DNA from 3 places in the Streptomyces sp. NPDC058157 genome. Region 2 is predicted to be linked to each of the others. Evidence: riboswitches for the same ligand, from Rfam matches in the RefSeq annotation. Region 2 holds a riboswitch; each other region holds the start of a gene.
The links. Region 2 has a riboswitch for cyclic di-AMP ahead of ACFVXK_RS24135 (LysM peptidoglycan-binding domain-containing M23 family metallopeptidase). Riboswitches for the same ligand answer to the same signal wherever they lie in the genome.

Region 1: it holds a riboswitch for cyclic di-AMP, as region 2 does, so the genes downstream of both, ACFVXK_RS30360 (M23 family metallopeptidase) here and ACFVXK_RS24135 (LysM peptidoglycan-binding domain-containing M23 family metallopeptidase) in region 2, are expected to answer to the same signal.
Region 3: it holds a riboswitch for cyclic di-AMP, as region 2 does, so the genes downstream of both, ACFVXK_RS17640 (transglycosylase family protein) here and ACFVXK_RS24135 (LysM peptidoglycan-binding domain-containing M23 family metallopeptidase) in region 2, are expected to answer to the same signal.

The regions. Positions count from the first base shown of each region.
Region 1 covers NZ_JBHVUQ010000173.1:2,874-6,545, reverse strand. The annotation lists gene ACFVXK_RS30370 (M16 family metallopeptidase) at 1-495, shown strand, start outside; gene ACFVXK_RS30365 (M16 family metallopeptidase) at 516-1,883, shown strand; cyclic di-AMP (ydaO/yuaA leader) riboswitch at 2,098-2,257, shown strand; gene ACFVXK_RS30360 (M23 family metallopeptidase) at 2,270-3,076, shown strand; gene ACFVXK_RS30355 (GntR family transcriptional regulator) at 3,284-3,672, shown strand, end outside.
Region 2 covers NZ_JBHVUQ010000105.1:350-4,021, reverse strand. The annotation lists gene ACFVXK_RS24145 (aspartate aminotransferase family protein) at 1-490, shown strand, start outside; gene ACFVXK_RS24140 (tyrosine-protein phosphatase) at 530-1,294, opposite strand; cyclic di-AMP (ydaO/yuaA leader) riboswitch at 1,626-1,818, shown strand; gene ACFVXK_RS24135 (LysM peptidoglycan-binding domain-containing M23 family metallopeptidase) at 1,823-2,821, shown strand; gene ACFVXK_RS24130 (SGNH/GDSL hydrolase family protein) at 2,986-3,672, shown strand, end outside.
Region 3 covers NZ_JBHVUQ010000061.1:13,989-17,660, forward strand. The annotation lists gene ACFVXK_RS17630 (septum formation initiator family protein) at 1-150, opposite strand, end outside; gene eno (phosphopyruvate hydratase) at 244-1,530, opposite strand; gene ACFVXK_RS17640 (transglycosylase family protein) at 1,835-2,584, opposite strand; cyclic di-AMP (ydaO/yuaA leader) riboswitch at 2,587-2,755, opposite strand; gene ACFVXK_RS17645 (transglycosylase family protein) at 3,030-3,672, opposite strand, start outside.

The sequences.
Region 1 (3,672 bases), on a different contig from region 2:
GGCGAGTCCTCCCGCCTGCACAACCGCCTGGTCCGCCGCGACCAGAGCGCCGTCGCGGCCGGCTTCGGCCTGCTGCGGCTGGCCGGGGCGCCCTCCCTGGGCTGGCTGGACGTCAAGACCTCCAGCGGCGTCGAGGTGCCCGCCATCGAGGCGGCCGTGGACGAGGAGCTCGCCCGGTTCGCCGCCGAGGGCCCCACCGCCGACGAGATGGAGCGCGCGCAGGCGCAGCTCGAGCGCGAATGGCTGGACCGCCTGGGCACGGTCTCCGGCCGCGCCGACGAACTGTGCCGCTTCGCGGTGCTGTTCGGCGACCCGCAGCTGGCGCTGACCGCCGTCGGGCGCGTCCTGGACGTCACCGCCGAGGAGGTGCAGGCCGTGGCCGCCGCCCGGCTGCGCCCCGACAACCGCGCGGTCCTGGTCTACGAGCCGCTGGCCGGCGCCGACGAGAACGACGAGAACGACGAGAGCGACGAGAACGAGGGGGCGGAGCAGTGAGCGACACCGCAGCCGTCACGATGACCTTCCACCCGCGTCCGGAGGCCGGCGAGGCCAAGCCGTGGGCCTTCCCCGCCCCCGAGCGCTCCACCCTGGGCAACGGGCTGACCCTGCTGCGCTGCCACCGCCCCGGCCAGCAGGTCGTCGCGGTCGAGGTCAACCTCGCGGCCCCGCTCGACGCCGAGCCCGCGGGCCTCGACGGCGTGGCCACGATCATGGCCCGCGCCCTGTCGGAGGGCACCGACAAGCACTCCGCCGAGGAGTTCGCCGCCGAGCTGGAGCGCTGCGGCGCCACCCTCGACGCGCACGCCGACCACCCCGGCCTGCGCGTCTCCCTGGAGGTCCCCGCCTCCCGCCTGCCCAGGGCGCTCGGACTGCTCGCCGAGGCGCTGCGCGCGCCCGCGTTCGACGACGGCGAGGTCGCCCGGCTGGTGCGCAACCGGCTCGACGAGATCCCGCACGAGCAGGCCAACCCGCAGCGCCGGGCGGCCAAGGAGCTCTCCAAGGAACTCTTCCCGGCCACCCTGCGCATGTCCCGTCCGCGCCAGGGCACGGAGGAGACGGTCGCCCGGATCGACTCCGCCGCCGTACGCGCCTTCTACGAGGCCCACGTGCGCCCCGCCACCGCCACCGCGGTGGTCGTCGGCGACCTGACCGGCATCGACCTCGACGCCGCCCTCGCCGACACCCTCGGCGCCTGGACGGGGAACACCGCCGCGCCCCTGCCGGTGCCGCCGGTCACCGCCGACGACACGGGCCGCGTGATCATCGTGGACCGGCCCGGCGCGGTCCAGACGCAGCTGCTGATCGGCCGGATCGGCCCCGACCGGCACGACATCGTCTGGGCCCCGCAGGTCCTCGGCACGTACTGCCTGGGCGGCACCCTGACCTCCCGTCTGGACAAGGTGCTGCGCGAGGAGAAGGGCTACACCTACGGCGTGCGCGCCTTCGCCCAGGTGCTGCGCTCCACGGCGGACGGCAAGGGCGCCTCGATGCTCGCCATCAGCGGCTCGGTGGACACCCCCAACACCGGTCCGGCGCTGGAGGACCTGTGGCAGGTGCTGCGCACCCTCGCCGCCGGGGGCCTGACGGACGCCGAGCGCGACGTGGCGGTGCAGAACCTGGTGGGCGTGGCCCCGCTCAAGTTCGAGACGGCCGCCTCGGTCGCCGGGACCCTGGCCGACCAGGTGGAGCAGGAGCTGCCGGACGACTACCAGGCGCGGCTGTACGCGCGGCTGGCCGAAACCGGTACGGCGGAGGCCACTTCGGCGGTCGTGAGCGCCTTCCCGGTGGACCGTCTGGTCACCGTCCTGGTGGGCGACGCGGCGCAGATCGAGGAGCCGGTGCTGGCCCTCGGGATCGGTGAGGTCACGGTCGTCACCAACTGACCGGCGGCCGGCCGGCAACTGGCCGGTGGCCGACCTGTCTTGGAGGGGCCCGGCGGGACATCCGCCGGGCCCCCTTTGTCCGTTTCATGGTGTGGTTTCAGGTATGCGGTGTGGCGTACGCAACAAATCCGGTCGTCTGTTTGGCGATCGACTGATGATCCGCCTAGCGTCAGGCGTGCTGTCCGTCAGTTGTGCCAGCCGCACCCGCGGCACCGGACAGCGATCGCCGAGTCCCCGTCAGGCGCGAGCCTGGGGAGCCGGGGACCCACATCAGTCCCTGGGGTGAATCGGACCGCCTCGCCAGAGGGGGCCCGTAGGAGACCTTCCTGCTCCGAACCCGTCAGCTAACCCGGTAGGCGAGAGGGAAGGAAAGGATCACCCCCGCCATGGCGTTTGGCAGTCGTGCAGCCGGTTCCGGTAAGCACCGTGGTTCGAGCCGTATGAGCCGCAAGACCGCCGGCTACGCCGGCATAGCCGCCCTCGCCACCACGGGCGTGGTCGGCACCCTCGCGGCCCCGGCCTTCGCCGCCGACTCCCACGGGGGCCCGTCCCTCGAGGACACCGGCGCCCTGAACGCGATCGTCGTCGCCGACGGTCTCCAGGACGACATCCAGGTCCAGGCCGAGACCCAGCAGACCGCCGCCGAGTCCGTCGCCGCCCAGGCGCAGGCCGAGGCCGACGCCAAGACGCGCGCCGCCGAGGCCAAGCGCATGGCCGAGGCCAAGGAGAAGGCCGAGCGCGAGGCCGCCGAGAAGGCCGCCCAGGAGGAGGCCCGCAAGCGCCTCAACACCTTCGTGGCCCCGGTCGACGGCTCCTACGTCAGCACCCAGTACGGCGCGGGCGGCGGCATGTGGTCCTCCGGCAGCCACACGGGCATCGACTTCCACGCCGACGAGGGCACGTCCGTCCACGCCGTGGGCGCGGGCACCGTCGTCGAGGCCGGCTGGGGCGGCGCCTACGGCAACAACGTCGTGATCCGTCACAACGACGGCACCTACACCCAGTACGGGCACATGATGTCGCTGAACGTCTCCGTCGGCGAGACGGTCACCGCGGGCCAGCAGATCGGCCTGTCGGGCTCCACCGGCAACTCCAGCGGCCCGCACCTGCACTTCGAGGCCCGCACCGGCGCCACGTACGGCACGGACATCAACCCGCTGGCCTACCTGCGCCAGCACGGCGTCGGCATCTGACCCGACCCCCGCTTCCCGTCACGGAAGGCCCCGGCTCCCCGAGCCGGGGCCTTCCGCGTTCCCCTGGTCCGTCGCGCCGTCGCGGCCGGTTCCCGCCGATTCGGATTTCCGGGCGTTCTCGGAAATTGTCGCCCCTTGCCATAGAGTCGCGGTGGCAGCACGGTGGATTCGGAACGGAAACCAGTGGAACCCAGCGGAGGTCCGGCCTTGCGTATTCCGGCGCACGCGGTGTGCACAGCAATTCGCGACGATATCGTCTCCGGTTTCTTCGGGCCCGGCGGCCGGCTGACCGAGGAGGTGCTCGCCCGCCGCTACGGGGTCTCGCGGGTGCCGGTGCGCGAGGCACTGCGCACGCTGGAGTCCGAGGGCTTCGTCACCACGCGGCGGCACGCGGGCGCCTGTGTGGCGGAGCCGGGCGAGCAGGAGGCCGAGGACCTGCTGGAGCTGCGGACGCTGCTGGAGCCGCTGGCGGCCGCCCGCGCGGCCCGGCGGCGCACCGAGGCGCACCTCAAGGTGCTGCGGGGGCTCGTACGGCTGGGCCAGGAGCGGGCCAGGCGGGGGCAGGGGGAGGACCTGAGGGCGCTGGAGACCTGGTT
Region 2 (3,672 bases):
CGCGAGCTTCGGCGCCAACGCCCAGGCGATGGCGGCCGGGCTGGCGGTCCTGCACGTCATGGAGGACGAGCGGGTCGTGGCCAACGCCCGGGCCATGGGCGACCTGCTGCGCGGGCGGCTGGCCGCGCTCGTGGACGAGTACGAGATGCTCCACGAGGTGCGCGGCCGCGGGCTGATGATCGGCATCGAGTTCGGCCGGCCGTCCTCGCTGGGCCTGCGCAGCCGCTGGACCATGCTCCAGGCGGCCCGCAAGGGGCTGTTCGCCCAGATGGTCGTGGTGCCGCTGCTGAACCGGCACCGGATCCTCACCCAGGTCTCGGGGGACCACCTGGAGGTCATCAAGCTGATCCCGCCGCTGATCGTGGACGAGGCGGACGTGGACCGGTTCGTCGGGGCCTTCCGGGAGGTCATGGACGAGGCGCACGGCGGGGGCTCGCTGATGTGGGACTTCGGCCGGACCCTGGTCAAGCAGGCCGTCGGCAACCGCTGACGGTACGGGGCCCCGGTACGCCGGGGCCCCGCGCGGGGCTCAGTCCAGCAGCCGGTCGCGCAGCCGCTCCCGGGTCTCCGGGGTGAGCCCCAGGCCCTCGGAGAGGTAGCGGTCCGGCCCGCCCCAGTACGCGTCGACGGTCTCGTACGCCGCGACCAGGTACTCGGGGCGGGCGTCGAACAGCGGCGCCAGCAGCTCCGTCACCTCGGCGGGCCGGGTCTCGGGCGTCTCGGCGCCGCGCAGCATCCGGTAGCGGTTGTGCGGGGCGTTCGACTCCATGTAGTCGGCCACGATGGCGTCGCGGTCCACCCCGAGGGCGAGCAGGGTGACGGCGATCGACAGGCCCGCCCGGTCCTTGCCCGCCGCGCAGTGCAGGAGCGCGGGCACGCTGTCCTCGGCGAGGGCGCGCACCACCAGGCCGTGCTCGGCGGTGCGGTGGCGGACCATCTCGCGGTACGACTCCGCCATGCGGGCGGCCGCCCTGCCGTCGCCCAGGAGGGAGCGGAGCTGGTCGAGGCCGCCCTCGCGGACCATCCGCCAGAACTGGCCGCCGTCGGCCGGGTCCGAGAGCGGGACGTTCACGTTCCGCACGCCCGGCAGGTCGACGTCCGGGCCCTCGACGGCCCGGTCGGCGGCGTTGCGGAAGTCGAAGACGGTGTGCAGGCCGAGGGAGGCGAGGAATTCTGCATCGGTTTCGGTGGCATGCGCCAGATGTCCGCTTCGGAACAGCCGTCCCGGCCTGACCCTCCGTCCGTCCGTGGTCGGCAAGCCGCCCACGTCGCGGAAATTGCGCACTCCGGTCATCTCGGGCGTGGGTTCGGGGTGCGCGGGAAGGTCCTGCGGTATCTGCTGGGTCACGTCTGCTCCTCCACGGTGCGCCGCTTGTCCGAATTGCTCTGGTTGGAACCAACTTGCCATAGGTGGACGGGAGATCGGGCCGAACTCCGTGAGCCAGATCATACGGTGACCGAGCGTGCCTGATCGCGGAACTCGAATTCCCATGCCGGGACGGTTGTTGGCGGCGCGGAATGGACGCAGGGTGACCAGAATTTCGTCGCTCGCTCATACCTGCTATTCCGTCAGGGAATTCGCGGCTTGTTGCCCGCGCCCCCGCTGGATTACCTTCGCGAGCGATCCGGGTGGACCGCCTAATCCTGCCGCCGCCCGGGAACCGCACCCGACCATGACGCGCGGCAGGAGCGGGGGAACCAGGTAGGCCGCCGGGCCGGATCGAAATCCGGCGCGGCTCGGGGTGAAGCCGTACCCGTACGGCCGGACATCTCCAGTCCGAACCCGACAGCTCACCTCGCAGGCGCCGGAGAGGAATTCGCCATGCCCGGAAAGGGTAAGCACCGCCGTCCGAAGTCCCGTTCCATATCCCGCGGCCTGGCCTTCGCCGGCACCGGGGGCGCCGCCCTCGCGCTGCCGCTGACGGGCGCCGCCGCGGCCCACGCGGCCGCCCCCGCCGCCGCGGCCCCGGCCGTCGCGTCCGCCCAGGCCCCGCAGGCACTGCGGGCGGCCGTCCCCGCCGCGGCCCCGGCCGCCGCCCCGTCCGTCTACACGGTCGTCTCCGGCGACTGCCTCTCGGTCATCGCCGCCGAGCGCGGGATCTCCGGCGGCTGGGAGCAGCTGTACGCCGACAACCGCGAGGCCGTCGGCGACGACCCCTCCCTCATCCACCCGGGTCTGCGCCTGGCCCTCGGCGCGGCCGCCGCCCCCGCCGCCCCCAAGCCGGCTGCGGCCCCCGCCCAGGGGTCCTCGAGCGGAACTCCGGCGGCCGGTGAGGACACCGCCGACGCCGCCCCGGCCGAGGAGGCCCCCGCCGCGTCGGGCGCCGCGGGCTCCGCACCGCTGAAGGGGGCCACCGCCCCCTCTCGCGGAATGAAGCAGTCCGCGCCCGCCGCCCAGTCCGCGCCCGCGAGCGCCGCCGGGTTCGTCGCCCCCGTCGGCGGCGGCATCTCCACCCAGTACCGGACGCCCGGCGCCATGTGGTCCTCCGGCTACCACACCGGCGTCGACTTCATCGCGAGCACCGGCACCACCGTCCGGGCCGTCGGCGCGGGCACCGTGGTTTCCGCAGGCTGGGGCGGTGCCTACGGCAACCAGGTCGTCATCCGGCACGCCGACGGCAAGTACTCCCAGTACGGCCACCTGTCCCAGCTGAACGTCTCGACGGGCCAGACCGTCACCGCCGGCCAGAGCATCGGCCTCTCCGGCGCCACCGGCAACGTGACCGGCCCGCACCTCCACTTCGAGATCCGCACGGGCCCGTCCTACGGCTCCGACATCGACCCGCTGGCCTACCTCCGCTCGAAGGGCGTCAGCGTCTGAGACCGCCGCTGCGGCGGAGCACCGACGCGCGCGGGGCCGGGACCCGAGGGGGGTCCCGGCCCCGCGTGTACTTATTCCTTATCCCCCGCGTGGTATAGATCACGGTCCGTCAACCCCTCATTACGTTGGCGTAGGTTGGCGGCGGGGGTGAAGGATGGGTTCCCGTGGCAGCGACGAAGACGACACTCAAGACCATCGGCTCGTACGCGGCGATCGGGGACAGCTTCACCGAAGGCGTGGGGGACCCGGGACCCGGGGATTCGTATCTCGGCTGGGCGGACCGGCTCGCCGTACTCCTGGCGGATCAGCGCGACGAGCACGACTTCCGGTACGCGAACCTCGCGGTACGCGGCAAAGTCCTCGACCAGATCGTCGAGGAGCAGCTTCCGCGGGCCAAGGAACTGGCCCCCGACCTCGTCTCCTTCTGTGCGGGCGGCAACGACATCATCCGGCCCGGCAGCGACCCCGACGACGTGGCGGAGCGCTTCGAGGCGGCCGTGGCCGACCTCACCGGCGCCGTCGGCCTCGTCATGATCACCACCGGTTTCGACACCCGGGGCGTACCCGTCCTCAAGCACCTGCGCGGCAAGATCGCGACGTACAACGTCCACGTGCGCGCCATCGCCGACCGCTACGGCTGCCCGGTGCTCGACCTGTGGTCGCTCAAGACCGTCCAGGACCGCCGTGCCTGGGACGGCGACCGCCTCCACCTCTCGCCCGAGGGCCACACCCGCGTCGCGCTGCGCGCCGCGCAGGTCCTCGGCTACGAGGTCCCCGCCGACCCCGACCAGCCCTGGCCGCCGGCCGCGCCGCGCGGCTCGGTGGACGTCACCCGGGACAACATCCAGTGG
Region 3 (3,672 bases), on a different contig from region 2:
CACCAGCAATGCCGCCCGGCCGGTGAGCCGGCTGCGGCGCACGACCCGGCGGGACTGCGAGCGGTAGACGTGGGCCGCGGTCCGCTCGCCGAGCTGCCGGAGCCTGGTCGCCGTGGAGAAGGTGGAGAACCGATCCCGGTTCCCGGCCATTGATCCGCCTCCCCTTTGTGCGCGCGCTACGCAATACGTCCCCGCACACGGTACGGGACCGAGTGCGGGGACGTAGGGAGGCTAGGCGAGGACTCAGCCCTTGAAGCGCGGGAAGGCGCTGCGCCCGGCGTACACCGCGGCGTCGTCGAGGATCTCCTCGATGCGCAGCAGCTGGTTGTACTTGGCGACGCGGTCCGAGCGGGCCGGGGCGCCGGTCTTGATCTGGCCGCAGTTCACCGCGACGGCGAGGTCGGCGATGGTGACGTCCTCGGTCTCGCCGGAGCGGTGGGACATCATGCACTTGAAGCCGTTGCGCTGGGCCATCTCGACAGCGTCCAGGGTCTCGGTCAGCGAGCCGATCTGGTTGACCTTGACGAGCAGGGCGTTCGCGGAGCCCTCCTCGATGCCGCGGGCGAGGCGCTCGGGGTTGGTGACGAAGAGGTCGTCGCCGACGATCTGGACCTTGGAGCCCAGGCGGTCGGTGACGGTCTTCCAGCCGGCCCAGTCGTCCTCGAACAGCGGGTCCTCGATGGAGACGAGCGGGTACGCGGAGACGAGCTCCTCGTAGTACTCGGTCATCTCGGCGGCCGAGCGGGACTGGCCCTCGAACTCGTACTTGCCGTCCTTGTAGAACTCGGACGCGGCGACGTCGAGCGCGAGCGCGATGTCCTTGCCCGGGACGTAGCCGGCCTGCTTGATGGCCTCGATGATGAGGTCGAGCGCGGCGCGGTTGGACTCCAGGTTCGGGGCGAAGCCGCCCTCGTCGCCCAGGCCGGTGGAGAGGCCCTTGGTGTGCAGGACCTTCTTGAGGGTGTGGTAGACCTCGGCACCCCAGCGGAGGGCCTCGGAGAAGGACTCCGCGCCGATCGGCGCGATCATGAACTCCTGGATGTCGACGTTGGAGTCCGCGTGCGAACCGCCGTTGAGGATGTTCATCATCGGAACGGGCAGCAGGTGCGCGTTCGGGCCGCCGAGGTAGCGGAACAGCGGGAGGTCCGAGGCCTCGGACGCGGCGTGCGCGACGGCGAGGGAGACGCCGAGGATGGCGTTGGCGCCGAGGGAGCCCTTGTTCTCGGTGGCGTCCAGGTCGATCATCGCCTGGTCGATCAGGCGCTGCTCGGTGGCGTCGTAGCCGACGAGCTCCGGGCCGAGCTGCTCGATGACGGCCAGGACGGCCTTCTCGACGCCCTTGCCCAGGTAGCGGTTGGGGTCACCGTCGCGGAGCTCTACGGCTTCGAACGCTCCGGTGGAGGCACCGGACGGAACTGCAGCACGGCCGGTGCTGCCGTCGTCGAGGCCCACCTCGACCTCGACCGTGGGGTTGCCTCGGGAGTCCAGGATTTCCCGGGCTACGACGACGTCGATGGACGGCACGAGCATCTCCTTCTGGGATGTGACGCTGGGTGTGCGGTGGCGTGGGGCCTGGGACGGCCTCGCCGACTAGAGCCTAACCGGCTCCGGGCGGTCGGCCAGCCGACCGCCCGGGTCCTGGGACGAAAAAGGGGCCGAATACCCGCCTTCCAGGACATAGGACCCTGGAAATCGGGCCGGACATGCGGCGGCGCGGCCCGGACACGACGACGCCCGGCGCGCGATGAGGATGCGCGCCGGGCGTCGATGCCACGGGCCGTGCCGGGTACTGCTCAGGTGCGGTTCGGGCGCCGCTCAGGTGTTACGCGGGAATTCAGCCGAGGTTCAGCTTCTGACCCGGGAAGATCAGGTCCGCGTCCTTGACGGTGTCCTTGTTCAGGTCGAACAGCTTCTCCCAGCCGCCCTTGACGCCGTTGGCCTCGGCGATGGTGCCGAGGGTGTCGCCCTCCTTGACCGTGTACGAGCCGCTGCCGGTGGCCGGGGTCTCGGCCTTCGGGGTCGACGGCTTCGACGGCTTCGACGGGGCCGGCTTGGACGGGGTCCAGCCGGAGCCGGAGCCGGTGCTCTTGGTCTCGGTGTCGGTGTCGGCCTTCGGGGTGGAGGGCTTCGCCGGGGCGGGCTTGGCCGGGGCCGGCTTGGACTCCGGCTTCGGCTTGGCCGGGGTGGTGGTCGAGCCGCCGCCGTTGTAGGCGGAGTTGGACAGGCCGACGCCGCAGGACGGCCAGGCGCCCTTGCCCTGGCCCTTGAGGACCTTCTCCGCGATGGCTATCTGCTGCGACTTGGTGGCCTGGTTGGCCTGCGCGGCGTACGCCTTGCCGCCGTACGCGGCCCAGGTGGAGGCGGAGAACTGGAGGCCGCCGTAGTAACCGTTGCCGGTGTTGATGGACCAGTTGCCGCCGGACTCGCACGAGGCGACCTTGTCCCACTCCGAGACGGTGGCGGCGCTGGCGGAGCCGGCGGCCATCAGCGGGGCGGCGACGGCCACGCCGGCGACACCGGCGAGCGTGACGATGCGGACGGCCTTGGAGCCGCGGCGGTGCTTGCCCTTGCCGGAAAGCAGCATGGAGTTCTCCTCACCGACGCCTTCGAGGTGAGCTGTCGGGTTCGGGCGGATGAGTTGCCCGGCCGCGCAGTTGCGCGTCTTCACCCCAAGCCGGTACGCGGGCCGTCTCTCAACGGCCTTTCCCGGCAACTACCTTGGTTCCCCCGCTCCTGCCAACGGCGCTTGCGCGACGACTGTTCCCTCCGGCCGCCGGCAGGATTCGGCGATGCGGTCGAAGGAGCTCGCGGTGGCGAGCGACTCAGAAGGTAGGCAGGTCTCTCCCCGATGTTCAACGTGTGATTTTGGGGAGAAACCGGCCTACTTGCGTTCCCGGAGACCACGTTTGCGCAGGTCGGAGCGGGGTTTGCGGAAGTTCCGGAATGAGACACGCCAGTTGTCCGGAAGAGATGCATGTCTCACTTGCCGATAACGGACATTCAGCCCGTAACGACTGCCCGAACTACCCCTATTTCTTGGTTAGATCCAGGTTCTGGCCGGGCTTGATGAGGTCCGCGTCCTTGCCGATGACCTGCTCGTTGGCCTGGTAGAGGGCGGTCCAGCCGCCCTTGAGGCCGTTGGCGTCCGCGATGGCCGTCAGGCTGTCGCCCGCCTTCACCGTGTACACGGGCTCCGCGGCGGCGGCTGACGCCGCGCCAGGGGCCGCGGGCACCTCCAGGGCGGCCGGGCCGCGGTGCTTGCCGTTGCCGTCGGAGGCGCCGGCGGAGGGTGAAGGGGCGGGCGTGGCGCCCGGGGTGGCCGGGGCCGTCGGGTCGACCGGGGCGGTCGGGGTGCCAGGGGTCGTCGGAGTGGCCGGGTTGCCCTGGTTGTTGGGGTTGCCCTGGTTGCCCTGACCGTTCTGATTGCCCTGGTTGCCCGTGTTGCCCGGGTTCGTCGGGGTGGTGGTCGGGGCGGTGGGGCCCGTGGTCGGAGTGGGCGGCACGGAGTAGTCCGGCTCCGGCATGACGGGCAGTCCGCTGGTGGCTCCCAGCGGGTAGTCCGGCAGCACGCCGGGGCCCGGGGCGCCGGGGGCCGGGGTGGGCGCCCCGAAGTCCGTGGAGGGCTTGTCCTTCCCGGTGGACGGCACCGAGAAGTCGGGCCGGACCGGGCTG